DNA from 3 places in the Planococcus sp. YIM B11945 genome. Region 3 is predicted to be linked to each of the others. Evidence: predicted binding sites of a transcription regulator. Region 3 holds the regulator's gene; each other region holds the start of a gene.

Region 1 (10,251 bases), on a different contig from region 3:
GATACAGTACTTGGCATGAACTTGAACCATGGCGGCCATTTAACTCATGGCAGCAAAGTCAACTTTAGCGGTATGACTTATAATTTTGTGGAATACGGCGTAGACGAAGAAACGCAATTGATCAACTACGACGTTGTCCGCCAAGCGGCAATTGAGCATCAGCCGAAATTGATCGTTGTTGGTGCCAGTGCGTATTCCCGCGTCATCGATTTTGCGAAATTCCGTGAAATTGCAGATGAAGTCGGTGCTTACTTGATGGTGGACATGGCGCACATCGCAGGACTCGTTGCAACGGGTGCACATCCAAGCCCCGTGCCGCATGCGCATTTTGTGACGTCTACTACGCACAAAACGCTTCGCGGGCCTCGCGGCGGATTGATTCTTTGCACAGAAGAATTTGCGAAAAAAATCGATAAAACCATTTTCCCGGGCATTCAAGGCGGGCCATTGATGCATGTCATTGCGGCAAAAGCCGTTGCATTTGGCGAGGCGCTGGAGCCGGAATTTACAACGTATATCGACCAAGTAGTAAAAAATGCCAAAGCTTTGGCTCAAGGATTAATGGAAGAGGGCATTCAAGTCGTATCAGGCGGCACCGACAACCACTTGTTCTTAATCGATCTTCGTTCATTGAACTTAACAGGCAAAGTAGCTGAACATCTTCTTGATGAAGTCGGCATCACGACCAACAAAAATACCATTCCGTTTGATCCGGAAAGCCCATTTGTAACGTCTGGCATCCGCATCGGAACACCGGCGGTTACTTCGCGTGGCTTCAAAGAACCGGAAATGAAAGAAATTGCAGGCATTATTGCGCTGCTGTTGAAAAATCCAGAAAATGAAAATGTGAAAAAAGAAGCAGCGGAGCGCACTGCGAAGCTGACCGCAAGTTTCCCATTATATAAATAAGCTAAATATAGCTGCTTACAAGCAAAGAAATTGTTGGCAGCTGTATTTTTCTCCGTGTTGATTGGTTTCAAAGTTCTACAGCTGAAGTTTCCCCTTATTGAATACATAGATGAAAGAGGTGCAGTAGGTGCACACACGTGGATTAGAAAATGAAAGGCGATTGATCATGGACTGGCTGCGCCGTCTTGGCGTGGAATTTCATACAGGTTTCATCGTTGTGAATTCCGGCAAAGACGACCATCCTGTCGTTTATGCGAATGAGGCTTTTTACAAGATGATCGGGTACACCGAAAAAGAAGTTCTTGGCCAAAATGGCCGTTTTTTGCATGGAGACAAAACCGATCGCTTTATTAGCCAAGAAATTCGGAAGTGTTCGGAAACGCAAACAGCTGGAGTTTTTGAAATCGTCAATTACCGGAAAGACGGATCTCCATTTTGGAATGAAATCACCATTCAGCCGCTGCCTTTTCCGGAAACCGATCTGCAGTTGACACTGATGCTGCAGCGCGATATAACAGACCGAAAGCGTTCTGATGCGCTCATTAAATTGCAGCAAGAAACGTACGATGGCATTGAAAAAGGCTATATGCTGAGTGCTTTGTTGCAAAAAGCGTGCAATACGGCAGAGTCGTTTTTCCAGGATGGCACAAAATGCACGATTATGCTTGTCGATGAAGACAACCGCTTCCGCATTGGAGCGGGAAATTCCATGCCAAAAGAATATCGCGACGCTGTCGACGGCATGCTGGCGGAAGAGCAAATGGGGACATGCGGCGCTGCTTTTCACAAAAAAGAATTGGTTGTCGTAGAAAACATGAAAACGCATTTCTTGTGGCGAAATCTTCATGATCTCGTCGATGAATTCAATTTGATTTCGAGCTGGTCGATGCCCATTTTAAGTGCAGCGGAAACACCCATCGGCACATTCGGCATTTATTTTTCGGAGGCAAACAAACCGCATAAAAAAGACTTAAACTTTCTTCAGCAAATTGCGTCGATTGTGGCAGTGACTATAAAATATTCCCAGCAACAAGTGGAGATTTTGCAATTAGCGTATACCGATCAAGAAACGGATTTGCCGAACCGCCATTATTTCAGAAACGAACTGGCCGAAATGATCAAAGAAAAAAAAGAAGGATTTATTGCCTTTATTTCAGCCGATGAATATACGAAAGTCATCGACCAATACGGCCACCGGGCAGGGGATGCACTTGTGTTCGAGTTCGGCAAGCGCTTTAGCCGCCTTAATTTGCCGGGCGAGCCGCTTTTAGCCAGGTTCTCAGATTCTACACTTGCGTTGTTTTGCATGACGCCATTGGATAAGGTACCGGATTACCTCGAGATGATTGCCCAAGCAGCAGCAGAGCCTGCGGTGATTCGGGATTTGGAACTGTTTGTTACGTTGAAAATAGGAGTAGCGCTCATTACGCCGCAGCAGCAGGATGGCGAAGAGCTGATCCGTTATGCGGACAGCGCCCTGTCAAAAGCCAAATTGCGGGCGGGCGAATCGTTTTGCTATTACGAAAATGAGCATGATGAATTTAGTATGAAAGACTTGCGAATTGCCAATGAATTGACAGCGGCGCTCCGGAAAGAAGAAATCAGCGTTCATCTTCAGCCGAAAGTGGATTTGGCAACTGGAGAAATTCTCAGTTTTGAAGCGCTGGCACGCTGGTATTCCGCGGAATTGGGCTTTGTAGCTCCGGATCTTTTTATACCGGCTGCGGAGAAAAACGGCAAAATCCACTTATTGGAGCAATCCATTTTAAAGCAAGTGTTGACGTGGCTGAAAAAACGCCAAGATCAAGGAATCCGGATGTATCAAGTGGCAATCAATGTCTCGTCCGACCATTTTTTCCATCATTCTTTTATTCCGCATCTTGTGGACGCCATGGAGCATTATGGAATTGATCATCGCTGGATCCAACTCGAAATCACTGAACGCATTGGGTTTGTTGATATTGAAACGGCTTATAAAGTTTTCAAACAGTTGAAGGCATACGGCTTTTCCAGTTCGGTTGATGACTTTGGAACCGGCTATTCATCGCTTAGCTATTTGCAAAAATTGCCGGTCAGTGAAATCAAAATCGATCGGTCGTTTATTTCCAATATGCACGAACCCGCAACATTGGCGATTGTCCGCACTATCGTTCAATTAGCGGAAAACTTAAACATGTTGGCGGTAGCTGAAGGAATTGAAACCGAACAGCAGCGGAAGCTTCTTGAGACGCTTGGATGCAAAGTAGGCCAAGGCTATTTGTTTTATAAACCAATGCCGCTTGAAGAAGCAAATCGATTGTAAACCGGAGCAAAAATGCTCCGGTTTTTTGTTTGGATGCATTCACCCCCAAAAAAACTGAATACTTGTAATGCTTCTCTCAATCACTCGGAGGGCTAAATTTCTGATATACTATTTAAGATAATGTGTGAAAAGGAGAGATTAGCCATGGGTAAAGTTTATGTTTTTGATCATCCGTTGATCCAACACAAATTGACGTACATCCGCGACAAATCGACTGGAACAAAAGAGTTTCGGGAATTGGTTGATGAAATAGCGACGTTGATGGCTTTTGAAATTACGAGAGATTTGCCGCTGAAAGAAATTGAAGTGGAAACTCCAGTTCAAATGGCAACATCAAAAGTTTTAGCGGGAAAAAAATTGGGCATCGTTCCTATTTTGCGCGCTGGCATTGGCATGGTAGACGGCATTTTGAAACTGATTCCAGCTGCGAAAGTTGGCCATATCGGTTTGTACCGCGATCCTGAAACCTTGCAGCCGGTCGAGTATTATTTGAAATTGCCATCCGATGTGCAAGAACGCGAGTTTATCGTAGTAGATCCGATGCTGGCAACAGGCGGTTCTGCGATTGAAGCGGTTAATTCTTTGAAAAAACGCGGTGCGACGAAAATTCGTTTCATGTGCATCATTGCGGCACCGGAAGGCGTCGAAGCATTCCAAGAAGCGCATCCGGATGTGGACGTTTACATCGCCGCATTGGATGAAAAGTTAAACGACCATGGCTATATCGTTCCAGGGCTCGGCGATGCCGGAGACCGTTTGTTCGGAACGAAATAAAAAAAAGAGGTTGATTAGGTTGACGAAAAAGTGGAAGGTAATGACGATATTCGGCACGCGTCCGGAAGCGATCAAGATGGCTCCGCTCGTGCTGGAACTTCAAAAGTATCCGGAAACGATTGAGCCGCTTGTTACCGTTACTGCCCAGCATCGGGAAATGCTCGACCAAGTGCTGGAAACGTTTCAAATTACGCCAGATTATGATTTGAACATTATGAAAGAACGCCAAACTCTCAGCGATGTTACTGTCCGCGGATTGAATGGGCTGGATGAAGTCATGAAAACAGCACAGCCGGATATTGTATTGGTGCATGGTGATACGACAACAACATTTGTCGCTAGCCTTGCCGCTTTTTATAACCAAATAGCTATCGGGCACGTGGAAGCAGGGCTTCGCACACATAATAAGTACTCACCGTACCCGGAAGAAATGAATCGCCAGTTGACCGGCGTCTTAGCCGATATCCATTTTTCGCCGACTGAAAAATCAGCGCAAAATTTACTGGCAGAAAACAAAAAGCAAGAAACGATTTACATTACGGGCAACACGGCGATCGACGCACTCAAAACAACGGTTCGGGAAACATACAGCCATCCGATTCTTGAGAAGATCGGCTCGGACCGTATGATTTTATTAACGGCCCATCGGCGTGAGAACTTAGGGCAGCCAATGCGTAACATGTTCCGTGCCATCAAGCGGCTCATCGAAGAGCACGAAGACATCCAAGTGGTCTATCCGGTACACATGAATCCTGCTGTCCGTGAAGTGGCGGACGAAGTGCTTGGCCGAGACCCGCGCATCCATTTGATCGAACCGCTTGAAGTGTTGGATTTCCATAATTTCGCTGCGCGTTCTTTCATTATCTTGACGGATTCCGGCGGGGTGCAGGAAGAAGCACCTTCGCTTGGCAAGCCGGTTCTGGTGCTGCGCGATACAACGGAGCGCCCGGAAGGCATCGATGCGGGTACGCTGAAACTGGCAGGGACTGAAGAAGAAAATATCTATGGTCTTGCGAAAGAATTGCTGACTGATCCTGCTGCTTATGAAAGAATGTCGCGTGCGTCCAATCCGTATGGAGACGGAGAAGCCTCCCGCCGAATTGTAGAAGCGCTGCACGAATACTTTAGAGGGAAATAAAATTTTGAGCGGCTAATACAGCCGCTTGGACATTAGTTAACAAATTTGTCAACAATATGTCGGCGTGAAATCGCTTGTGAAGTTTTTCACGTCTACTAATTGACATGATTTTACCCCTATTGTATGCTTACAAAGGGTATGCATGAGAAGGTTTTCATACATAAAGATGTTGTTCTGAAAGCCTGATGCGACTGCTCTTTTTTAGAGATAAAATGTCAAATCAAAACGAATTTCGAGGGGTTTATCATGCGCCCAACAAAAAGTCCCTTACAAGCAATGGCGCTTTACAGTGCCATTCTCTCACAACTTGTCGGGTCCGTGCTCATCGGTCTATTCACAGGTATGTGGCTCGATGAACAATTCGGAACCGCCCCGCTTTTCTTAATCATCTGCCTGCTCGCAGGTCTAGCCATTGGCGTGTGGGCGATGCTTCAAACCGTCCAAAAATTCGAATCAGGAGACAAGTGAAAAAATGGATGGACTCAGGGAGATTTATACAAGACTCAAAAGAATGATTTATTTCATCCTGGCGGCTTTCGTCATAGGTTGGGGATTTACTCCATATCAGACGATTTTTGCAGGTCTTATAATCGGAACTTTGTTCGGCATTTATAATATGTGGATCCTGGTGCGGAGGATGGAAAAGTTTGACCGGGCGGTGGCAGAAGGCTCGAAGGTTCGTTCGCTTGGAACGGCATTACGGTTTGCTTCGGGGGTTGCTGCTGTGGCGATAGCACTTTTATTCGCAGAGCACATCCATTTGATCAGTACGGTCATCGGCTTGATGGTTCCGTATGTTCTGCTTTTGGCAGAACGAATTGTTTATCACGTGAAACACTATTAGATTGTGGAAAGAGAGGTGAAACTATCGTGGATCATGGAGCTCCTATGTATCATGTGTTCGGTTTGTGGTTTAACTTATCGAACGTAATGATGCTTATTGTAGCCGCTCTTATCGTGTTCCTAATTGCATTTTTTGCTACACGGAGATTGCAGCTTAAACCGACAGGTATGCAAAATTTCATGGAATGGGTCATGGATTTTGTAAAAGGCCTTATCAAAAGCAATATGGACTGGAAAACAGGCGGACGGTTCCACGTTCTTGGAATTACGCTGATCATGTTCATTTTTGTTTCGAATATGTTAGGGTTGCCGTTTTCAATTATTATCAATGGAGACCTTTGGTGGAAATCGCCAACTGCTGACCCAACGATAACAATGACGCTTGCTGCAACAGTCATCCTTTTAAGCCATTATTACGGCATTAAGATGAGAGGATTGAAAAGCTATGCAGGGGGTTATCTTAAGCCGCTGCCTTTCTTATTGCCGCTTAACATCATTGAAGATTTCGCAAATACGCTGACACTTGGTCTGCGGCTTTACGGAAACATTTACGCCGGGGAAATCTTGCTAGGTTTATTGGCAGGCCTTGGCGGCACCGGTATTGTAGGATTTGCTTCAGCTATCGTTCCGATGATGGCATGGCAAGGGTTCTCGATCTTTATCGGGGCAATTCAAGCATTTATTTTTGTTATGTTAACGATGGTTTATATATCGCATAAAGTAAGCGACGACCATTAAGTATAAAACGCTCAACCTGAGCACAAAAAAACAACTATCCTGAGGAGGACACATTAAATGACAGGTTCATTAGGTTTATTAGCAGCAGCAATCGCAGTAGGTTTGGCAGCACTAGGCGCAGGTATTGGTAACGGTCTTATCGTATCTAAAACAGTTGAAGGTATCGCTCGTCAACCAGAAGCACGCGGAGTACTTCAAACAACAATGTTCATCGGGGTTGCATTGGTTGAGGCATTGCCAATCATCGCTGTAGTTATCGCGTTCATCACAATGAACCGTTAATAACGAAAAGCGCCAGCGCCCGTAAAGTCTGGGCGCTGGAGTCTGGACACTGAATTTGAACAATAAAAAGGGCTAAATGGCGAGGATGCTTCGGTGTATTTTTCGCCATTTATGCTTATCTCTTTTAACTTGATATTTGAAAAAACATCTTAAACTTTAGATCTTACTATAGAAGAATGTGAATTTAGGCTCTTGAAGGGAGTGAAACAATCGTGTTTTTTGATTATCTTGTACTTGGTGCAGCAGAATCGCATGCGCCTAAGTTTTTGAATACTGGAGACATCATCGCAACACTCGCGGTCTTCATCATTTTGATGCTCTTGCTGAAGAAATTCGCTTGGGGCCCGTTGATGGGTGTTATGCAAGAACGTGAAAACTTGATTGCTGGTGAAATTGAAACGGCTGAAAAGAGCCGCCTAGAATCACAAAAATTGCTTGAAGAGCAGCGCAACTTGTTGAAAGAAGCGCGTACACAAGCTCAGCAAATCGTAGAAAATGCTAAAAAACAAGGCGAAGTTTCGCGTGAGGATATCATTTCGAATGCTCGTGCTGAAGCAGGCCGCATGAAAGAATCGGCAGTCCAAGAAATCGCGAACGAAAGAGAACAAGCGCTTTCTGCAGTCCGTGATGAAGTTGTGGCATTGTCAATGCTTGCAGCGTCGAAAGTATTGGGCAAAGAAATTTCTGAAGAAGACAACCGTCAGTTGATAAACGAAACGATTGCGAAGGCAGGCGACGGTCGATGAGCCAAGTCTCAGAACGTTACGCACTAGCATTGTTCCAAACCGCACGCCAGCACAGCGTTATCGAATCAGTGGAGCAGGATTTGCGCGAAGTGAAACAAGCGTTCATGGCAAATCCTGAACTTATGGAACTTTTGAAGTCCCCTTCACTGGCAGCAGATAAAAAAAGAGCAGTCATCACGCAATTATTCGGCCAAGCAAATGAGTTTGTGTTGAATACGCTGCTGTTGATCGCAGACCGCAAACGGTTGGATGAAGTCGTTGGCATTGCAGACGCCTTTATTCAATTGGCTAATGAAGCAATGGGCATTGAAGATGCGAAAGTTTATTCAATCCGTCCGTTAACAGAAGAAGAACGTGCCTCTGTCTCCTCCGTTTTTGCAAAAAAAGTTGGAAAACAAGCATTGCGAATTGAAAATATCATTGACCCGTCTCTTATTGGTGGCATGCGCATTCAAATCGGAAACCAGATTTATGACAGCAGCATCAGCTCGAAACTTGAGCGCCTACAGCGTCAATTGATCGGTTAATTTTAGAAATTATGAGAGGGTGACATACATGAGTATCAGAGCTGAAGAAATCAGCGTTTTAATAAAGCAGCAGATTGAAAACTATCAATCTGAGATGAAAGTCGACGACATCGGTACAGTAATCACAGTCGGTGACGGTATCGCTCGCGTTCATGGCATCGACAACGTTATGTCCGGAGAACTTGTTGAGTTCCCGAACGGCGTAGTTGGTATGGCACAAAACTTGGAAGCCAATAACGTTGGTATCATTATCCTTGGCCCATACACAGACATCAAAGAAGGCGACGAAGTGCGCCGTACTGGCCGCATCATGGAAGTTCCAGTAGGTCCGGAACTTATCGGCCGCGTTGTAAACCCAATCGGACAGCCAGTTGATGGCCTTGGCCCGATCCACACTACAAAAACTCGTCCAATCGAAAGCCCAGCTCAAGGCGTTATGGCCCGTAAATCGGTACATGAACCGCTTCAAACTGGTATTAAAGCAATCGATGCATTAGTGCCAATCGGCCGTGGACAGCGCGAATTGATCATCGGTGACCGCCAAACAGGTAAAACTTCTGTAGCGATCGACACGATCTTGAACCAAGCTGACCAAGACATGATTTGTATCTATGTAGCAATCGGACAAAAAGAATCGACAGTACGTAACGTAGTAGAGACTTTGCGCAAAAACGGCGCACTTGACTACACAATCGTTGTAACGGCATCAGCTTCTCAACCGGCTCCATTATTGTACCTTGCTCCTTACGCAGGTATTTCAATGGCGGAAGAGTTTATGTTTGATGGCAAACACGTATTGATCGTCTATGATGACTTAACAAAACAAGCTTCGGCTTACCGCGAATTGTCACTTCTACTTCGCCGTCCGCCAGGCCGTGAAGCATACCCAGGGGATGTTTTCTACTTGCACTCCCGGTTGTTAGAGCGCGCTGCAAAATTGAACGAAACTCTTGGAGCAGGTTCAATCACAGCGTTGCCATTCGTTGAAACACAAGCAGGGGACATCTCAGCTTATATTCCAACAAACGTAATTTCAATCACTGACGGACAAATCTTCCTTCAGTCTGATTTATTCTTCTCGGGTGTACGCCCGGCGATCAACGCGGGTCTTTCTGTATCACGTGTTGGTGGTTCAGCACAAATTAGTGCGATGAAAAAAGTTGCGGGTACATTGCGCCTTGACTTGGCAGCGTTCCGTGAACTTGAGTCATTCTCTCAGTTCGGTTCTGATTTGGATCCAGCAACTGCTGCGAAACTTGAGCGCGGGAAACGTACTGTTGAAGTATTGAAACAAGACCTGAACAATCCGATCAAAGTTGAAAAACAAGTTGTTATTTTCTACGCTTTGACTCGTGGATTCCTTGACGATATCGCTATCGGCGACATTCAACGTTTTGAAGCTGGATTGACTAGCTGGCTGGATTTGAACCACACAGAAATTTTGGATCATATTCGCACAACGCAAAAATTGCCATCTGATGAAGCATTTGCTGCTGCAATCAACGAATTCAAACGCACATTCGCTTAATTAGACCAATCCTTTCGTTCGAATAAGAATAAAAAATAATAAGGTGGTGAAATACCAGTGGCATCTTTACGCGATATAAAAAACCGAATTACCTCTACTAAGAAAACAAGCCAGATCACAAAAGCTATGCAAATGGTTTCTGCTTCGAAATTGAACCGTGCGGAAGTAAACGCGAAAGCGTTCGTTCCTTACATGGGCAAAATTCAGGACGTCGTATCTGCAATTGCTGCAGGATCGAGTGACACTAGCCACCCGATGATGAATACACGTCCGGTTCAGAAAACCGCATACTTAGTCATCACATCGGACCGTGGATTAGTAGGCGGGTACAACAGCAACATTTTACGTACCGTAATGGCTAAAATCCGCCAACGCCATACATCCAACGATGAGTTTGTTATTCTTAGTATTGGCCGAAAAGGTCGGGATTTCTTTGCAAAACAAGGAATGACGATTCTTGAGAG
Region 2 (10,251 bases), on a different contig from region 3:
TGCCGATCCAAATCCACCAGTTTTCAAGAAACTTCGGCGTGTGGGCTTTACCGCTTTCCGCCATCGGAAATTCAACGATGTCTTTTTCACGGACAGCTTTTGGCGACAAGAACATCGTCATGACCACGATGTAAATGAGCAGCATTGCTGACAGGAACAAAATGCTCCCGCCGATCGCCATCGTTACATGATTGGTCAAGATGCCGTCAAACCATTCCAATGTAGACGGATGATTGTTGTAGCTGGAGTAAGCGGTACGCCGTGGTGCACCGAGAAGGCCCAAGACGTGCTGCGCGGTCGACATCAACAGCATGCCGATCGACCACGTGATGATTTGGACAAATCCTAATCGCTGCATCGCCTTCGTGAATTTGCGGCCGGTCAAATACGGAACGAGCCAAAACGTCAGACCCATGAATGTCATTGCGACTGGCGTCCCGACGGTGATGTGGAAATGGCCGACGATCCAGAGCGTATTGTGGACCACTTCGTTCAACTGGAAACTGGCGTTGATAATTCCACCCGCGCCTCCTGGAATAAAGAACGCCATGGCGATGAAAATGGACGTGAACCGGACGTCTTTCCACGGAAGTTTGGTGAACCAGCCGAACAAGCCTTTTCCACCTTTTTTGCGCCCTGAAATTTCAAATGTCGCAAACATGGAAAATGCGGTCATGAGCGAGGGAATGATGACCATAAAGGTTAAGACGACCTGCAGGAATTTCCAGAAATTCGAGATGCCGGGTTCTGTCAATTGATGATGGAAACCGACGGGAATGGAAAAGAGAATAAACAAGACAAATGATAAACGCGCCAGTGAATCACTGAACACAGTCGTGCCAAGCAGTTTCGGCACAATGACATACCAAGCCATATAGGCAGGCAGCAGCCAGAAATAAACGAGTGGGTGGCCGAAATACCAGAACAGCGAACGGCTCAATTCCACATTGATGGTGTCCGCCCAGCCGAAAGCCCACGGAATAAATTGAATCAATACCGTAGCGACCACCCCTAAACAAGCGATGATCCACAAAATGATGGTCGTCACCGTCATAAAGGCGAACAGCGGGCTTAGCTGGCCTTTGTTTTTCTTCCGCCAGACGAGATAATGGGCAGCCAATGCAAAGCTGCTGATCCACGTCCCAACGACAAACAGCGCCAATCCGACATAATACCAGCCGCTCGCTTTAAGCGGCGCATAAAACGTATACATGACCGATGCTTCGCCTGAAACGATCATCACTGTAGCTAAAACGGTACCGATCAATGTGACGGCGAAGCCGATCCATGAAAACAGCAAGACTTTCGGTCCAAAGTTTCCAAGACTCTTGCTCATGCCAGTTGTAAAAAAGCCAAAAATAAAGAAAGTCGTAAAAATAAGTGCTAATAAAACGCCGTGCGCCGTTAAAATTTGATAATAATCGAGCCATGCTGGCAGCTTGATGGCATCATTGCGGATAAAAACTTGCAGCAGCCCGCATAACGTGCCGATGAGAAAGGCCGTGTAGGCGACGCCGATATTCCATAACGCTAATTTTCGATCTTGTGCAGCAATCATGATCAGTACACCTCAATTTCGTTAAACATCATGTGATGCCCGGATCCGCAGTATTCATTGCAAAGAATCAAGTACTTGCCGGGTTTATCAAACGTATAGGATTTGGTTGTAATCTGGCCTGGAACGACCATCATATTGACTTTCGTGTTATCGATTGTAAAACTGTGGACCACATCGGTGCTGGTCACTTTGAAAATGATTTCTTTGCCGGCGGGCACTTTCATGTCGGGTGCGTTATAGCCAAACGCCATGGCGACAATCGTCACTTGGTACGTATCGTCATCCAATTGCGCAACTCCCGGCTTATCGAACGGTGCCGTTTCGTTCACTTTTTTCGGATCGATTGTCTCCATTCCGCCTGCTGGCGTGTGGTCGTGTGCAAAGGCGCTTATCCCCACCACGCTCAAAAAGATTACGAGCGAAACGATGCCAAAAACAAGCCAAATTTTTTCGTATTTGTGAAAATGCATGATTACCTACTCCTTCTTTTCCATCTTGTCCAAACTCCGTTTATCTTCCGGTGTATAACAAGTACACGGTGACCCACATGACAATGATAATTATGCCAACTGCCATGACACTGACGAGCGTGCCTTTCAAATTCACGTCCGGCGTTTCGTCTTTTCTTTCCATTTTGTTCACCTCTTCTGTTTGTGGTTCTTGTCTTTAGCGTAGTCCATCAGGGCTTTCGACATTGTGACATAAATCACACCTGGCATATTTTTCTTTCCGACTGTCAAATTTCAGACAAAAAGCGTCCAAATAGAAAAAGCCTGCACCGGATTATCCGGTGCAGGCTTGCTGTATAAGGCTTTCAATCAATCTTGCATAACGAAATTGGGCAGTTTTCGCAATTGATTTCAGTTTTCAAATAGGAAAGATCGTGGATGGTCATTTTTCCTTCGGCAAAGGAAATGATGTCCCGTTTTTTCAACTCGCTCAACATGCGGTTGACGACTTCCCGCGTCATGCCGCAAAAATTAGCCAGCTCTTGATTGGTCAAATGCATATCGATTAAAATGCTGTCTTGTTTTGGCACGCCGTAGCTATTGCTCAAGCGGATCAATGTGGAATACAATGCGCCTTTTTTTCCGTGAAGCAGCAGATCGCGGAATTTCGTCTGCGTTTTTTGCTGGTCGATGCCCATCCACTTCATGAAAGCAGCCGCAAGTTTAGCGTTATGCAACAGTTCTTCTTCTAAATCGGTTAAGGCAATCTTGGCACAGGACACCGCTTCAATTGCCTTGGCGTCGAGCATATACTTTACCGGAGCTGAAAAAACGGTAGCTTCTCCGACGAGTTGATTGGCTCCGCAGATTTTCAAGGTCAGTTCGCGGCCATCCGGCGTCACTTTTCCGATTTGAACTTTTCCTTTGCGGACCATGTAAATCCCGTCGATCGCATCGCCTTCCTGAAACAAATAAGCGCCTTTCGGAAAGTCTTTGACAATATGGCGAACGGAAAGCAGCTCTTTCAATTCAGAAGACAAATTTAAGCTTGCCGTTTCTTCATTCAAAATGAGTCATCCTTCCCTAAAATAAATTCTCGTTTCCTTATCCTACAGAGTACCACATTCTTTTCCTTTTAGATGATAATTTTTTTCTGCAGAGTTCATAGATTTTTTTAATATTCAGTAAATAGAAGGAGTGGACCTCTTCTTTATCGAATTAACCATGTATAGGATAAGGAGGAATACGCCATGACATTGAAGTATTCAAACATTATCGTAGCAGTAGATGGCTCTGACCAAGCCGCTGATGCTTTCAAAAAATCGGTTGCGATTGCGGCACGCAATAACGCTACATTGAATTTGGTAAGCATCATTGACAACCGATCTTTTGGATCCATTGAAGCCTATGGACAAGCCTTTGCTACAGAGGCTAAAAAAGCAGCTGAGGATTTAATGAAAATCTATAAAGAATATGCAGCTGATGCTGGTTTGGACCATGTGAACGTCATTGTTGAAACGGGTTCACCTAAGACGAAAATTCCTGTAGAGTTGACAAAACGGTTGAATGCCGACTTGATCGTTTGCGGAGCGACAGGATTGAACTCAGCCGAACGCATTTTGATGGGCAGCGTTTCCGAACGCATTGTCCGCTCCGCCAAATGCGATGTGCTGATTGTCCGAACCTCACCGGATGCCGCTAAAGACACCATCGTATAAACCATAGCGCCTTTCCTTTTCACAAGGGAAAGGCGTTTTGTCTTTTATTCCCTAACAGAAAAATACGACATTTCCCAACCATCTTGTAGAACCGGCCAGGCAAGTTCATAATTAACAGTGATAAAAATTATGGGAGTCCTTAATGATGACAATTGCTGCACACCTTTCCAAACAAATTACCCCGGATTACGATCCATGGGAAGCTTATATGGATATACAAGAACATGGAAAACTAACCTTATCGAGCATTGAATTCACCACGACTTATTTATGCAATATGCGATGTGAACATTGTGCGGTCGGCTATATGCTGGCGCCGAAAGATCCAGAAGCGCTGCCGATCGACTTGCTGCTAGCCCGTTTGGATGAAATTCCGCATCTGCGGACCATCAGCCTGACAGGCGGCGAGCCGATGTTTTCCAAAAAATCGGTTGAACGCTACGTGTTGCCTTTGTTGAAATACGCGCACGAACGCGGCGTACGAACGCAAATGAATTCCAATTTGACGATGCCGCTTGAGCGGTATATGCTCATTGCGCCTTATTTGGACGTACTGCACATCTCGCATAACTGGGGAACGATCGACGACTTTGTCGACGGCGGCTTCGCCAATATGGAACGGCAGCCTTCAAGAGAACGGCGGGCCGAACAATTCCAGCGGATGATCGATAACAGCCGGGCGCTTGCTGAAGCCGGTGTGATGGTGTCAGCGGAAACGATGCTCAACAAACGGACATTGCCGCACCTTGCCAAAATCCATAAACAAATCATCGAAGAAATGAAATGTGCTAGGCACGAGGTGCATCCGATGTACCCGAGCGATTTCGCTTCGCTGCTGGAAGTGCTGTCGCTCGACGAGACGCGGAAAGCCATACACGACTTGCTCGACCACCGCGATGAAAATACATGGATGTTGTTTGGCACCTTGCCGTTTTATCCGTGCAGCTCCAATGAAGAAGATGTGAAATTGCTGCAGCGCATCCGTGCAAGCAAAAACGTGACGGTCCGCAACGATCCAGATGGGCGGTCGCGTTTGAACGTTAATATTTTTACAGGCGATGTAATCGTCACGGATTTCGGCGATACGCCGCCTATGGGCAATATCAAAACCGATTCGCTTCCGGCGATGCTGGACAGCTGGCTCAACCGCCCGCTCGCAAAAACCATCAGCTGCCACTGCCCTGCGGCTTCCTGCCTCGGACCGAATTTGTTGGTCAAAGACGCTTATTACCCGGAACAAGATTTTACAACACGAAAAGCGCATGCCTCGTTCAAATAAAATATTGCAAAAAGCCTTTCCCATTGTTTTGCGGGAAAGGCTTTTCTTTATAGAAAGTTATTTATTTTTAACCGCATTCCAAATCAACGCGCCGACGCTTGCCAACGCGACCGCTGTTAGCATTGGGCGTTTCGTCGCCTGGACGTAATAGCTTTTCCCGCGGACGAGGCCTTTATTGGTTCCGCGTTCATGCATGCCGTAGCCCGCTTTGTATAACGCGCTGTCTTCTTTTGGACGAGAAGGCCGGTTGTCCAATTGCGTCGGATAAATCAAGACTTCCATCAATTTATCGGTAAAGCGAGGCGCTCCGCGGCCAAGCAATGCCGTCATCTTCGCTTGCGAGCCGACGTACATATCCCGCTTCGAATGTTCGGCGCAAAACAAAATAGCATCCGCTACGGCTTCCGGCTTGTAAATCATGCCGATATGCGCCGGCTGCCGTTCCGCATAGCTGTGGGCATGTTCGTTGTATGGCGTATCGATGCGCCCAGGATGAATCAATGAAATGGAAACCGGCGCGTTGTCTTTTTCCATTTCCATCCGGACATTTTCTGTCATGCCGTGAACCGCAAATTTCGCAGACGAATACGTCGACTGCAATACGACGCCCCGGTCTCCGTAGAGGCTTCCGACATTGACGATGGCTCCAGGTTCGCCGCGATCGATGTAATGCTTCGCCGCTGCGCGCATGCCGTAAACAACGCCCCAGAACGTGGTATCAAACATACGGCGCATGTCTTCAATGCTTACTTCCAACATATGGCCGAAAATGGAGACGGCTGCGTTGTTGACCCACGTGTCAAAACGGCCAAACTCCTGGATTGCCGCATTGGCGATTTTGTTGACGTCTTCTTCTTTTCCAACATCCGCCACGACAAACGTCGCTTCATGCCCTTGGCTTCTCAGTTCGTTCACCAATTCCCGCAGCGCTTCTTCATTTCGAGCTGCCGCCACAACTTTGGCGCCTTTTTTGGCTGCCATTCTGGCCGTGGCCAATCCGATTCCACTAGAGGCTCCTGTAACTATAACAACTTGGTCTTTGAGGTTTTTCAATTTTAGGCCCATAATTCCAATGATTCCCTCCTTGAACGCGTTTATTCAGTCTTTACCCGATGGTTTAGGGGCTTAACCGTTTAAACCCGCTGCATTCAAGAATTGTTTGCGCGGGATTGGTGCTTCAGTTGATCGCCATGAAAAACGGTTAATATGAATTCCCGTTCCGGCACTTTTAGTTTTTCATACGACTGTAAAAACTCCTTATTGTCGTATGCGGCTTCTTTTAATTCAACTTTAATTTCTTCTTCAACACTAACGATAGCGTAGGGTGCCAGCGGTTTATGAGTGCAGCCCAATGCACCGGGATTCAGAAAAACGGTTTCCTCATTTTTGAAGAACTGAAGCGGGTGGTGGTGCCCGAAACAGATTAAGTCTTCCGTTCTCCCATTAAACAGTTGCTCCAAATTCGGCAGATTTGGCTCGACAATAACCGCAAACGGATCATTGGCAATGGATACGTGCATTTTTTTGTCTTCAATTTGGTAATGCGTAAATAAAACCTGCTTGTTATTGATTGTTTTCTGTATAACGCGTGGCAATCCGGCCAGTTTCTCCACGAAGGCTGCATCTATTCTTTCCGCAATCCATTGATGATGCTCTTTCACATGCCGATGGCTCAGTGGATGCTCTTGCCCTTTTGCCAATGCCAAAACGGCTTCGTCGTGGTTTCCTGTCATCATTGAGACGTCATCTCGCGCAAACAGCATTTCCAACACCTGGTTCGTATCCGGGCCAATTCCAATCATGTCACCCAAGCAAAAAATATGTTCAATGTCCGCCAGTCCGTCAATTTCCGCCAATACTGCTTTCAGCGCCGGCGCGTTGCCATGAACATCTGTAATTACTGCAAATTTCATATACACCATTCTTTCTGCAGTTAGTTGGAAATCTTGATAACGCCTCCGCAATGTGAAACTGGAGAAAACTCGCACTTGCAAATCTTTTCGAGCATCGCAGCCAGTTCTTCGTAAACAAAATAGAATTCGTCCTCATCCCAATAGCCGATGCTTTTTTGCCGGCATGTCTCTAATTGCTGCCGAGTTCTAAACGCGATGTCCCCGATGTAAATAGTTCCATCCTTTTTTAACAAAGACAGCAGTTCTTTGATGAAGACCACTTTTTGTTCATCTTCTAAATGATGCAATGCGTATGTGCTGATGATGGAATCATAGCTTTTTTCTTTTATGGCTTCAGGCAATCCATTGGTAATGTCCCACTCCATCAAATTAGCAGCTGGCATTTTCACTTGGGCCAACGCAATCATTTCGGCAGAAAAATCTACTCCATCTATATGATGGCCATGATCATAAAGGTTGCTCGTTAAAATACCGGTTCCAAATCCGATGTCGAAAATATACGATTTCTCTTTTTGCATCGTTTCATTGAAAATTAAATTCAAAATTGCTTTATACCCAGCAAACGGGTACAAATTATTTTCTTCACTAATCTGTACCGTTTCGTCATAGTTGTTTGCCCATAAATCAAAGCCTTGCTTGTTTAACATACTGTTCCTCCTGTTTTCTTTTCTTCTCTTCTCTTCTCTTCTTTTGAAAGCAGCCTTATGCATTTCCCGGGAAATATGCAAGCTACTTTGTCTCTTTCTTACTGATAAACGACTTTCTTCCAAGTTGCTTGCCAGTTTTTCCGTTTTTCCCGGTCTTTATAAGTTTGCATGATCTTTTCGTTTTTATAAAAATAAGGAGTCGGCTTTATGGCCATATTCAAGGCATCGTCCAATCCATGAGGCGCCGTTAGCATCAAGGTTCCTTCCCCATCCACTTTCATCCCAAGCGCCGTGGCGGTCTCGGGAAATTTCGAAATGGCGTCAACCGCCGAAGTATAAGGCTCCAATTCGTTTGCAATATGCATCCGTGCTTGGTTTTTCACCGACCAGGGAAGGCCGGGCATTATTCGATGCAGCCTCTCTTCCACGCGTTTTTCCGCATGCTCTGAAAGATTTTCCGGATCGAAATAAATGACATCGATATCGGAAAGCGGAGTTCGTTCGTTAAAGCCATGGAGTGCATCCCATATTTTTGAACGGACAAACCCGGCGCAAATCCACCAATCCGGCAAGTCCAACGACCGGGCAGCAGCCAAGACCGCGAGCATCCATGCATCTTTTTCAACCAATGCCAACACATCTTCTTCTGTTTTCATGGTTTTGCTCCTTAGCTTTTAAAAGTTCTCGACAATGCCTAAAAATTTGGTCGGAAGCTCTGCTTCCTTTATTTCTCCATCAAAAGAAACACGGTACGCCTTAGCATTCGATCGCGAACTGACGATTTCCGTTAATTCCTGATCCACATAGTGAAGCGCAACACCATCATCTGCGGCAATGCCCGCTTGCAGCTTCTGTTCTTCCACAAGACGACGATACGTAGGCCTTCTGTTTTCTTCTCCGTCATAGTGGGGGCAATTGCTGCCTGCTAAAAAACCCAGGGCTTTAATCGGCTCAAGATCTTCGCTAAACGAATCGGTTACGCCTTCTTCAAACCAGCAAATCGATCCCGCACTGATGCCGGCTAAGACCACACCTTGCTCCCAAGCTTTTCGGATGATGCCATCCAGTCCCCATTCCCGCCATAAAGCCAACAAGTTTTTCGTATTGCCGCCGCCTACATAAAGAATGTCTTGCTCCAAAACAAAACGTTCCAAATCCTTCACTGGCGGCTTGAATAATGACAAATGGGTCGGTTCGCAGTTTTGCTGGTTGAAGAACTCATAAAATTGTTCGGTATAACTTTGCGAATCGCCGCTCGCTGTTGGGATAAAGCAAATTTTCGGCAGCTCTTTTAAAGACTGCTTTAAAATATAAAGGTCCAATAACGGATTTTCCGGCTCCATCGAAAATCCACCGCCTCCAAGTGCTATAATCTGTTTCATACTCCACCTTCTCCTCGCTTATTTTCCATAACTACTTCTCACACTTAAAAACAAGCTCCTCTTTTTTCTTCTTTCAACAATCTAAATTTTACAAAATTTCCTTATAATTGTATGTTACCATAAAGAAAAGGCAGGTGTTTTTTTATGGAACGTAGCCGCGTACTCGATTTTATTTTTGAAAAGGACAGCTATAGGGGGGTAAAAATGTCGCTCAGCATTTTATTCATTATCGGTATTTTCGCCATCTCCCGAATGATTTCCTCCCCTCTTTTTGTTTGGTGTGTCATTACTCCTGTATTGCTTTTAACGCTCGCCCACCTCTTGGTAAAACTGCTCTGGTACAACAAGAAAATACAGAAAAAAGGTTCGCCGCTTGATGTTTTCTGGCTGGTTATTTGTGCCGGCTTGCTGGTATGGGCGTGGTTTTCCATTTAGAGCCTAAAAAAGCCGCTAATCCCCATGTGGATTAGCGGCTTTTTCATATAAACTTATTCTTCTATGCTCTCCAGCTTTTGATACAGCCGTTCGATTTCCTCAGGCGGCACCGGACGGTTGAAATAATAGCCTTGCGCTTGGTTGCATTCTCTGAGTTTTAGAAATTCCAGCTGGTCGTTGGTTTCGACCCCTTCTGCGATGACGTTTAAGCCTAGGTTATGAGCCATTTTGATAATCGTGTCGACCAGTGCTGCATCTTTGACGTCGGCATTGATGTTGCGCGTGAAATATTGGTCGATTTTCAACGTATCAATCGGGAACAGCTTCAAGTAGCTGAGCGACGAATATCCAGTGCCGAAATCGTCTATGGACAAATGAATACCCATTTCTTTCAATTCCTGCATCGTGGAGATGGCGGTTTTAGAACCTTGGATGATGCTTTCGGTCAATTCAAGCTCCAAATATTTTGGTTCGAGCCCGGATTCGTCCAAAGCTTCCCTGACAATTTGGCACAAATTGCTTTGTGAAAATTGGCGCGCAGATATATTAATGGCTACGCGGAAAGGGGGAAGCCCTGCTTCTTGCCAATCTTTGTTTTGCTGGCATGCCTGGCGCAGCACTAACTCGCCAATTTGGACAATAATGCCTGTTTCTTCTGCAACCGGAATAAATTCAGCAGGGGACACACTGCCCCATTTTGGATGCGTCCAGCGGAGAAGCGCTTCAACGCCAATGGCTTCTCCTGTTTTTAAATCAATTTGCGGCTGGTAATGGATCGTAAACTCGTCCTGTTCCAACGCTTTGCGCAAGCTGATGGCGATACTCGATTTCCTGGAAACCATTTGGTTCATTTCCTGGGTAAAAAATTGG
Region 3 (10,251 bases):
TATAGACTCCATCCGGAAAAACCACACTAAGAGGCAGAACGTACACATCATGCTGTTGAATGAACGCTTCATCTAGTTGGGCAGCTGTGTCCGTAATCCAAGCTATTTTCATCATAAAAATTCTCCTTTAAATGCCACTCCATAGGGAAAGCAGCTCTCTTCTATGGAATAATTTACAGGACAAATAAATAGGCTCACAGTGACAGCTGTCATATACAGAAGTAGTTTTAATTCAACTGTCATAATTTGAACTTAAATTTTCATCTTCAATAGTTGAAAAAACGCAAAAGACCGTTAATCCAATGAAGGATTAATGGTCTTTTTTACTGTTTCTTTAAATAGCTAATTGTAAAGGTGACGATGATTTTATTCAAAAAATCATCACTTTTTTCAAACAACGATTGCAAATACTGCCGCTTAATTATTTAGAAGTTTGAGAATCGATCACAGAATCTATCATTTAGAACAGCCGCTTAAAAGAATTTATACGTGTTCTTTCCAGCTGTTTTTGCCCGGTATAAGGCCTCATCCGCATTTTTAAGAATGGTGTTTAAATCAGTATTGCTCCCGCCAGAATAAGAGGCAATGCCGATGCTTGTGGAGAGTTGATACTGGGCATGCCATGTACTTAAACGGCCGAGTACATGTTCCGCTCGCTCATTCATTTCCTCTTGGCTCAGTATGTATGGGAAATGCACGATAAATTCATCTCCGCCTAACCGGACCGCAAAGGCATCCTCGTACTCTGCTGCAAATTTTTCAAGCTTAGACGCGACTTCTTTTAACACCAGGTCCCCGGTATCGTGACCGTGTATATCGTTGACCTTTTTAAATCCATCCAAATCAAGAAAGAATACCACTCCCCCGGATTCAGAATGGTCTTCAAAAAATCTGGAAAGGTAATGCCTGTTGTATAGTCCCGTCAACGAATCACGAGAGGCAAAGCGCTCCAGAACCAAATAATAAGAAAACATCCTGACTATTCTTTGAAGCAAGGTGATGCTCTTCTTATCAAATTGGCTTTGTTCATGATGCACCGCACATAATGTCCCGAACCGCTCTCCATTAATAAAAGAAATAGGAATGCCCAAATACGACTTAGCATTAATACTCTCAAGTGTATTTCTTAATTCCGACGGACAAGTTTGTTCCCTAATGTCTTCATAGACTAATGGTTGTTTGCTTTCAAAATCAATCCGATCACAAACCGTGTCGCTAAGGTTAATCGCCATTCCTTCCGTCAAGAGAATACTTGTATCATGATTTGAAAGCTTTAAGACAATTTGTTGGGTATCGCTGAAAGAAGTTAAATAAATCAATTGATCCGGCAAAATTTCTTTTGCAAGATCCAGCACATCTCTAGCCAGCTCATCAAAATTTTTATACATTTGCAACTCTTGTAACGTGATCGCCATAAAGCACCTCAATTATTATCGTAATTTGTTTCAATTGGTTGATCGAATCATTAAGCAAACTACGTATACTTTAAATACAACATGCGTAAACATAGTTTAACCGCTTACATTTAAGTACATCGTTTTACTATATTCTTACATAACAACTAGGAATCGCCCAATAATTTGATTATATTTTGAGCGCCAGTTATTAAGTAAGACTCTTCGACTAAATTGTCTAATAGTACAAGTGTATCATTTTCCATGGTACATAAAAACAGCCTATCGCAAAAACAAAAAGAACTTTAATCCCATTATCTTAGGATTTAAGAGTTCTCTTTAGTGGTTAGTATTCCAGTTATAGACTGATTTTATATAGTGCAGTTTATGAATGACTTGAGGAATAGAACCTTCATTAAGTGATCCTATTTGCTTTTACCTCTCAATATATTCAAATAGAAACGACTGTCCATTCTGGTAAAAACGCGGGTCATATACCCCGAGCCTCTTACCGTCATCCACTATCACCACAAAAGGAGACCATTCGTAGAGTGTTTTTGCTTCAGGGCGCTGGGAGAATAAATAATCGAGATCCGCTTCTTGATTAGACCTTAAAACATATTTTTCTTTTTCTTCCTGAAACAGATTATCCTGAAAAATAGTCACCGTATCATCTTGTTTCGCAACGACTGAATACGTCCAAGGGATGAAACCGGCAGAGAGCGCGACCTGGTCGTATTTTTCATCGTATTGGTTGTAAATGAGTAACCCTTGAACGCTTTGAATCATAAGATGCAGACACATAAACACCCAAGCCATTTTGAAATAGTAAGGCGACTTTTGCTTGTTCTTTTTCGACAACACAAAAGCGGCCCCCATAATGATCCAGAAGACAATATCAACAATGGGAATGGTTCCGAAGGTAATGCGCGTATTTAAAAAAGGTTCCAGATAGCCCGTTCCCCAGGCATTAAACAAATCACTCGTATCGTGAATAACGACAGCGAGCCATCCCAGTAAAAACAGCTTTTTATCTTTCACTTTAAAAATAGCCATGCAAATAAAAAAGAGCAAAGCTGCCCATAGCGGCGTCAGGAAAATAGAATGTGTGATACCCCGATGCCACATCTGGTATTGACCTGCCGTATCCCACAAACGGGAAATCACATCGATATCGGGAACCAGGCTCGCCCCTACCGCCGTCGCCAAATAAGCGCGCTTGTGATTTTTATCCATCTCTTTTTTATCCACCGCTCCGTATAGTGTCAGCCCAAATAAGGTATGCGTTATGGTATCCAAATTGCTGCCTCCAATATATTGTTATCTTTGTATGAATGAATTGTACTACAATCAGGCAATAAGAGAACGCAAAAAGCGCCAACTCCCGGTAAAGGAGTTGGCGCTTTTAAATTTTGGAGAGTGGCTTACATCATGCCGCCCATACCGCCCATATCAGGCATTCCGCCCATTGGTGCTGCTGGTTCTGGAATATCTGCAACTACTGCTTCAGTCGTCAAGAACATGGCCGCTACAGAAGCTGCGTTTTGAAGTGCTGAACGCGTTACTTTCGTTGGGTCAACGATTCCTTCAGTCAGCATGTTCACCCATTCGCCGTTTGCAGCGTTAAAGCCGATTCCAGCTTCTTCTGATTTCAAACGGTGAACGATAATTGAGCCTTCAAGGCCAGCGTTCGTTGCGATTTGGCGAACCGGTTCTTCCAAAGCACGAAGAACGATGCGTACGCCTGTTGCAACGTCGCCCGATTCTGTTTCAAGAAGTTCAGCCACACGGTTGTAGACGTTTGCAAGCGCCGTACCACCGCCCGCAACGATTCCTTCTTCTACTGCTGCGCGAGTTGAGTTCAACGCGTCTTCGATGCGAAGTTTGCGCTCTTTCAATTCGGTTTCAGTAGCCGCTCCAACTTTGATTACTGCAACGCCGCCAGCTAATTTCGCTAAGCGCTCTTGCAATTTTTCTTTGTCGAATTCAGAAGCGGATTCTTCAAATTGGCTGCGGATTTGAGATACGCGTGCAACGATTTTTTCAGTATCGCCAGCGCCTTCTACGATCGTTGTGTTTTCTTTTGAAACGACAACTTTGCTTGCGCGTCCAAGCTGCATAATGTTTGTTGATTTAAGATCAAGTCCAATTTCTTCTGTGATAACTTCAGCGCCAGTTAACGTTGCGATGTCTTCAAGCATCGCTTTGCGGCGGTCGCCGAATCCTGGAGCTTTAACTGCCACAGCATTGAACGTTCCACGGAGTTTATTGACCACAAGTGTAGCAAGTGCTTCCCCTTCAACATCTTCAGCAATGATCAACAACGGTTTGCTTTGTTGAACCACTTGCTCAAGGATTGGAAGGATTTCTTGGATGTTGTTGATTTTCTTGTCAGTCACAAGAATGAATGGGTTATCAAGGACAGCTTCCATTTTCTCGGAATCTGTTACCATGTATGGTGATTGGTAACCGCGGTCAAACTGCATTCCTTCAACAACGTCAAGTTCAGTTGTGAATCCGCGTGATTCTTCCAAAGTGATAACGCCGTCGTTGCCAACGCGCTCCATCGCTTCTGCGATCAATTTGCCTACTTCATTGTCGCCAGAAGAAATCGCTGCAACTTGCGCAATCGATTCTTTGCCTTCGATCGGTTTTGAAATTGCTTGCAGCTCAGTTACAGCTGATGCCACAGCAAGCTCAATCCCGCGACGAATGCCTACTGGGTTTGCCCCAGCAGTTACGTTTTTCAACCCTTCGCGGATCATCGCTTGCGCTAGAACCGTTGCAGTTGTTGTACCGTCACCTGCGATGTCGTTTGTTTTTGAAGCCACTTCTGCCACAAGTCTCGCTCCCATGTTTTCAAAAGCATTCTCAAGTTCGATTTCTTTCGCGATTGTCACACCATCATTAGTAATCAACGGCGAACCGAATTTTTTATCAAGAACCACGTTGCGCCCTTTTGGCCCAAGTGTCACTTTTACTGCATCTGCTAATTTATCTACGCCTTTCAGCATCAAGCTGCGTGCGTCTTCGCTAAACTTAATATCTTTTGCCATTTTTAGCTTCCTCCTAATTCGATTGAGTTATTTTTAGCCTAAAATTGCTAGGATGTCGTTTTCACGTAAAATTAAGTATTCGTTGCCTTCGTATTTTAATTCAGTGCCTGCGTATTTCGAGAAGATGATGCGGTCGCCTGCTTGGACGTCCAATTCAGTGCGCTGTCCGTTTTCACGGATAAGTCCATTACCTACAGCGATCACTTTGCCTTCTTGCGGTTTTTCCTGAGCCGATCCTGGCAACACGATGCCGCTTGAAGTTTTTTCTTCCGCTTCGATGAGTTCAATAATTACACGATCTCCTAATGGTCTCAACAATTGAAACACCCTCCTCAAATAAATTAACTAGTCTACATTAGCACTCTCACGTCTTGAGTGCTAACCCAATACTCAGTTTAATAAAAACCGCTCTCTTTTGCAAGCAGGAACATTTACTTTTTTTCAATTGGTGCACAATTTAAATATTAAACTGTCCTTTTCACTGGTCAGATTGCAACACTTATAGAGGGAGAGCCGCCTTCGCTTTTCTTATTGTCCAGTCTCCAGCGGCTAGCCTCTCGAGTCGCTTCGGTCTTGGTTACCATAGTAAATTAGTTGAAACCGCTGCTCCTGTAGCACTGTGTGCTTCGTCGCAAATCGATGGCCCAAATCCTTTGGTCCATCGATTGCTTGTCGAGGCTGAACAGCCGCCTCCGCTTTTCTTAATATCTTTGCGAATCATTTTCGAAAGCTCTACAATAGAAGGAGGAATGGAAAACGAAAGGAATTTGATGAATGAAAACAAAACCTTCGAATGGCAGCGGCCTCTTCTTCAAAAAAGACGGACAACGAAAACCGAAACGTTCCGCAAAGCGCACACCGTTTTACGTTTTGCTAATTTATATCGCCGCGCAATTGTCGCCTATTTTAGCCGTAGTTCCCACTTATAATTACTTCCTTGGCCAAGGAATGGATTCAGAAACTGCTCAATTGGCGACTTCCGGCTGGCTGGTCGTGATTTCCATGATGATTGGGTTCTTTTTCATCATGCTCCTCATAGCGAGAGACAAAAAATTCTTTGATATTTGGAAAGGCAAGAAATCCTCAATTTGGGCAGCTATTGGCTGGGGCTTTATCGGCTTTCTTCTTTTATTGGTTGGGCAATTAATTGCAGCAAATATTGAAATTGCCATTGGCATAGAGCCTGGTTCTGAAAACACGCAAAACCTTGTGACTATGGCAGAAGTCGTTCCTGCACTTCTTCTGTTTGTTGTCTTAATCGGTCCGATATTAGAAGAACTGGTTTTCCGGCGCGTAATTTTCGGCTCCCTAAACCAAACGACTAATTTCTTTATCGCAACCGTGCTCAGCGCCCTAGTGTTCGCTCTTGTGCACATGGAATTTTGGCACCTATTGATGTATTTTACAACTGGCTTGATTCTTGCGTTTCTTTACCAAAAGACAAAACGCATCATTACGTCGATCATCGCGCATGTTTTATTGAACGGCTATGTTATGGTTTTGCAGTTGAATCAGGAAAAAATCATGGATTTCCTGAAGCGGCTCGAAGAATTGCAAAAGCTGCAATAAAAAAACCTTTCCCATTGCGGGAAAGGTTTTTTCAATTTTGTTTAATTTGGTAGATTAAGGTTTGCAGCTCTACAGATAAATCGATGGTCTGCACGCGAATATGCGCCGGAACCGAAATCCGAACAGGCGTGAAATTTAAGATCCCTTTGATGTTTGTGTGTGCCAAGCGGTCTGTCACTTCTTGCGCTGAACGGGATGGAACGGTCAAAATGACCAATTCAATGCCATATTCTTTGATTTTTTCTTCAATTTTATCGGGATGGTACGTGTCGATGCCGCTAATTTGTTCTCCTTCTTGCGGGCTGTTGGAATCAAATGCAACGGTAATTTTCGTGTTGTGGTTTCTGTGGAAGTTGTATTTCAAAAAAGCGCTTCCCAATCCCCCGACACCGATCAACGCAACATTCGTCGCTTCGTCCTGGTCCAAGGTCTTTCTAAAAAAAGCGAGAAGCTCCTGCACGTCGTATCCATATCCTTTTTTTCCAAAGGCACCTAAATGGGAAAAATCCCGCCGAATCGTTGCTGAATCAATTTTCATAGCGTCGCTCAGCTCTTGCGAAGAAATTCGTTTTTGCCCGGCGTTCGCGAAGTTTTGAAGGAAACGGTAATAGAGCGGAAGTCTTTTTGTGGTGGCTAGAGGAATTTTTGCTGCTTCTTGTAACATCGCTTTCGCACCCTCCTGAGCTCGTGTTAAATCGATTCCATCTTACATTAGGAAAGCCGATATGTAAAGGCACGGCTAATTGCGAACCGGCCGCGCATCGGCTACACTGATATAGAATAGAGGTGACCTATATGATTGTATTGCAAGTAAACCAAGTCCATAAATCGTTCGGAGCCGATGAAATTCTCTCCGGCGTAAAATTGGAAGTCCAGCACCGCGACCGGGTGGCATTAGTCGGACGCAATGGCGCAGGCAAATCCACATTATTGAAAATCATTTCCGGTGAAATGTCGTATGACAGCGGCGATATCATCATGCCGAAAGACTTGACTGTCGGTTATTTGGAACAGCAATCCGCGTTTGAATCCACTGCTACGATATGGGACGAAATGATGTCGATTTTCGTTCATTTTCGTGAACAAGAAAACAAACTTCGTGAGCTGGAACAGCAAATGGCTGATCCCGCCGTTTATAATGACGCCGCTTTATACGAAAAAGTTCTGAAAGAGTACGACCTCCTTCAAATTCATTTCAAAGATTCGGGCGGTTACCAGTTTGAAGCAGACACCCGTGCGATCTTGCATGGCATGAAGTTCTACCCGGAAGATTACGGCAAGCCGATTGTTTCGTTATCGGGTGGCCAAAAAACGCGTTTATTGCTGGCGAAGCTTCTTCTCAGCAAACCGCAGCTGTTGATTCTCGATGAGCCGACCAATCACTTGGACATTGAAACATTGAGCTGGCTGGAGAATTACTTGAAAAACTACCCAGGCGCGATTTTGATCGTTTCGCATGACCGCTACTTCTTGGATCAAGTCGTGACGATTGTCTATGAAGTTTCCCGCCACCGCGTCAAAAAGTATACCGGCAACTACAGCCGTTACTTGGACGAGAAAGCGAAGCAGTACGAACTCGACCAAAAGCAATTTGAAAAACAGCAAGGTGAAAAAGCCAAGCTTGAAGACTATGTGCAGCGCAATTTGGTGCGTGCTTCCACCACCAAAATGGCGCAAAGCCGAAGAAAAATCTTAGAGAAGACCGACTGGATGGAAGCGCCGGACGGCGATGAAAAATCTGCACGTTTTGGTTTTACGATTGAAAAACAAAGCGGCAATGATGTATTGAACGTCCAGTCGCTTGCAATTGGCTACAGCGCAAACCCGGTATCTGAGAACATTTCCTTTAAACTGTACCGCCAGGAAAGCTTGGCGCTTGTCGGACCGAACGGCGTCGGCAAATCCACACTGCTCAAAACCATTATAAAAGAATTGCCAGCGCTTGCTGGTGATATCCATTACGGAACAGGCATTCAGTTCGGCTATTACGACCAAGAACAAGCCAACCTGAAAGGAAATAAATTGGTGCTGAACGAACTGTGGGACGATTACCCGCACATCAACGAAAAAGACATCCGCAGTGTGCTGGGCCGTTTCTTGTTTTCAGGAGACGATGTCTTAAAGCCACTGTCTTCGCTTTCCGGCGGTGAAAAAGCACGCGTGGCACTGGCAAAGCTGATGATGCAAAAAGCCAATGTCCTTCTTCTGGATGAGCCGACCAACCATTTGGATTTGGACAGCAAAGAAGTTTTGGAAAATGCCTTATTGGATTATCCCGGAACCATTCTGTTCGTCTCCCATGACCGCTACTTCATGAACCGCATTGCCACAAAAGTGGTGGAATTGACAGCTGGCGGCACCACCGATTATTTGGGCGATTATGATTACTACGTGGAAAAGAAACTGGAACTCGAAGAGCTGAAAGCTTTGGATGCGGGAATCACGGCAGCTGTCAGCAAAAGTACACCAACCGTCTCTACTTCTCAAATCGATAAAGAAGCCAAAAAGTTGGAACGCCAGCTAATGCGGCAAGTTGAAGATACAGAACAGGAAATGGAAAAACTGGACGGCGAAATTTCTAAGATTGAAGAATTACTGTGCAAACCGGAAATTTTCCAAGACCACGAACAAGTTCTTCCACTGCAAAGCCAGCTGGAAAAACTAAAAGTAGCCCATGAAGAAAAGACTGACGAATGGCTTGAGTTGCAAGAAAAACTTGAAAATATTTAAAGGGGATCGCATACATTTGTATGCGATTTTTTCTTTCGCTATATATAGGTCAATACCATTTCTCGAAGTTTTTCTTCTCCACAATCTTACCCACAAGAGAAACCTTATTAAAACAACTATCAACAGAGTTTTACACATTATCCACAGATATTCTAAAAGTTATACACAAAGTTTTCCCCTTCCAAGCACACAATATGTAGAAATAGGCCTTTATTCTCTTTAGTTATTAACAAACTATTCACAAATTGTGCATAAGTACAAATGTTCTCTATTGACAGATGGCCCGTTTTTTGTCCTTATTATTCTGCAAAATTAGAAATTGTTTCTTTTCTGGCAATAAAAAAGCTCTTACTGGATTTGATTCCAGTAAGAGCTTTTAAATCACCAAGATGCCATTTCCATGCCTGGGCGGCCGTTCATTGCCATATTGCCGCGAATGCCTTTTTCGAACATCACAGTGCCGGCCGCAGCAATCATGGCCGCGTTGTCAGTACAAAGCGGCAATGGCGGAATAAAGAACGGAATGCCTTTTTTCGCAAATTCGTTTTCCAAAGAATTCCGCAATCCTTTATTCGCTGCAACTCCGCCAGCTGCAATCACTTGGCGTACGTTATATTCTTTAGCAGCGCGCAAGGTTTTGCCAGTAACCACTTCTACGACGCTGTTCTGAAAGCCCGCTGCTACGTCTTCTGGGGGCACTTGTTCACCGCGCTGAGCTGCGTTGTGCATGTAATTCAAAACCGAGGATTTCAAGCCGCTGAAGCTGAAATCGTACGTCCCTTCTTCTAGCCAGACGCGCGGGAATGTCACCGGATTGCTGCTTTCATGAGCGAGGCGGTCGATATGCGGCCCGCCGGGATAGGGCAGATTCAACGTACGCGCCACTTTATCGTACGCTTCCCCTGCTGCGTCGTCCCGTGTTTCTCCGATTACTTTAAAATCGCCGTGTTCTTTCATATAAACCAATTCCGTATGGCCGCCGGAAATCACCAATGCCAAAAGCGGAAATTGCATTTCTTGTTCTAACCGGTTGGCATAAATATGCCCCGCAATGTGATGGACGCCAACAAGCGGCAATTGGTGAGAAAACGCAAAAGCCTTCGCTGCATTCACGCCTACTAGTAACGCCCCTACCAAACCAGGGCCTTCCGTAACTGCGACGGCACTTAATTCGTCTGGTGCCAGATTAGCTTGTTCTAACGCTTCTTGGATCACAATGGTGATTTGTTCAACATGGTGCCGAGAGGCAATTTCAGGCACTACGCCGCCAAAACGCTTATGGCTTTCAATTTGAGAAGCGACCACATTGGAAATGATTTCTGTTCCATTTTTCACGACCGAAGCTGCTGTTTCATCACAACTTGTTTCAATTCCCAATACATATATATCTTTACTCATTAAAATTCACCCACATCACTATAGCATCTTCGTAATTATCGGAGTAATACCGTTTACGGATGCCTCCATTTTGAAATCCTAATTTCCGGTACAAGTTCTGGGCA

What was found. Region 3 encodes Rex, which represses fermentation and respiration genes when NADH is low (regulators of the CRP and FNR family bind a similar motif). Its sites were predicted from a motif close to TTGTGAAATATTTCACAA; they were not measured.
Region 1: ACRRQV_RS07550 (AtpZ/AtpI family protein) is a predicted target of Rex. The motif match lies at 5,198-5,215, and genes of this name have one in related genera.
Region 2: ACRRQV_RS10260 (cytochrome C oxidase subunit II) is a predicted target of Rex. The motif match lies at 2,253-2,270, and genes of this name have one in related genera.

What each region holds. Positions count from the first base shown of each region.
Region 1 covers NZ_JBOZWR010000003.1:627,008-637,258, reverse strand. Annotated here, with positions in the region: gene glyA (serine hydroxymethyltransferase) at 1-909, shown strand, start outside; gene ACRRQV_RS07565 (EAL domain-containing protein) at 1,037-3,211, shown strand; gene upp (uracil phosphoribosyltransferase) at 3,356-3,985, shown strand; gene wecB (non-hydrolyzing UDP-N-acetylglucosamine 2-epimerase) at 4,005-5,123, shown strand; gene ACRRQV_RS07550 (AtpZ/AtpI family protein) at 5,370-5,591, shown strand; gene ACRRQV_RS07545 (ATP synthase subunit I) at 5,596-5,967, shown strand; gene atpB (F0F1 ATP synthase subunit A) at 5,994-6,704, shown strand; gene atpE (F0F1 ATP synthase subunit C) at 6,762-6,986, shown strand; gene atpF (F0F1 ATP synthase subunit B) at 7,199-7,732, shown strand; gene ACRRQV_RS07525 (F0F1 ATP synthase subunit delta) at 7,729-8,259, shown strand; gene atpA (F0F1 ATP synthase subunit alpha) at 8,288-9,787, shown strand; gene atpG (ATP synthase F1 subunit gamma) at 9,845-10,251, shown strand, end outside.
Region 2 covers NZ_JBOZWR010000004.1:470,272-480,522, forward strand. Annotated here, with positions in the region: gene ACRRQV_RS10250 (b(o/a)3-type cytochrome-c oxidase subunit 1) at 1-1,558, opposite strand, end outside; gene ACRRQV_RS10255 (cytochrome c oxidase subunit II) at 1,561-2,028, opposite strand; gene ACRRQV_RS10260 (cytochrome C oxidase subunit II) at 2,069-2,191, opposite strand; gene ACRRQV_RS10265 (Crp/Fnr family transcriptional regulator) at 2,373-3,074, opposite strand; gene ACRRQV_RS10270 (universal stress protein) at 3,258-3,725, shown strand; gene yfkAB (radical SAM/CxCxxxxC motif protein YfkAB) at 3,871-5,004, shown strand; gene ACRRQV_RS10280 (SDR family oxidoreductase) at 5,062-6,069, opposite strand; gene ACRRQV_RS10285 (metallophosphoesterase family protein) at 6,153-6,917, opposite strand; gene ACRRQV_RS10290 (class I SAM-dependent methyltransferase) at 6,938-7,564, opposite strand; gene ACRRQV_RS10295 (nucleotidyltransferase family protein) at 7,663-8,220, opposite strand; gene ACRRQV_RS10300 (Type 1 glutamine amidotransferase-like domain-containing protein) at 8,239-8,946, opposite strand; gene ACRRQV_RS10305 (hypothetical protein) at 9,091-9,381, shown strand; gene ACRRQV_RS10310 (EAL domain-containing protein) at 9,435-10,251, opposite strand, start outside.
Region 3 covers NZ_JBOZWR010000007.1:359,130-369,380, forward strand. Annotated here, with positions in the region: gene ACRRQV_RS15220 (DegV family protein) at 1-115, opposite strand, end outside; gene ACRRQV_RS15225 (sensor domain-containing diguanylate cyclase) at 474-1,415, opposite strand; gene ACRRQV_RS15230 (metal-dependent hydrolase) at 1,830-2,693, opposite strand; gene groL (chaperonin GroEL) at 2,819-4,450, opposite strand; gene groES (co-chaperone GroES) at 4,484-4,768, opposite strand; gene ACRRQV_RS15245 (hypothetical protein) at 5,028-5,171, opposite strand; gene ACRRQV_RS15250 (CPBP family intramembrane glutamic endopeptidase) at 5,225-6,019, shown strand; gene ACRRQV_RS15255 (redox-sensing transcriptional repressor Rex) at 6,051-6,683, opposite strand; gene ACRRQV_RS15260 (ABC-F family ATP-binding cassette domain-containing protein) at 6,815-8,749, shown strand; gene tsaD (tRNA (adenosine(37)-N6)-threonylcarbamoyltransferase complex transferase subunit TsaD) at 9,131-10,147, opposite strand; gene rimI (ribosomal protein S18-alanine N-acetyltransferase) at 10,140-10,251, opposite strand, start outside.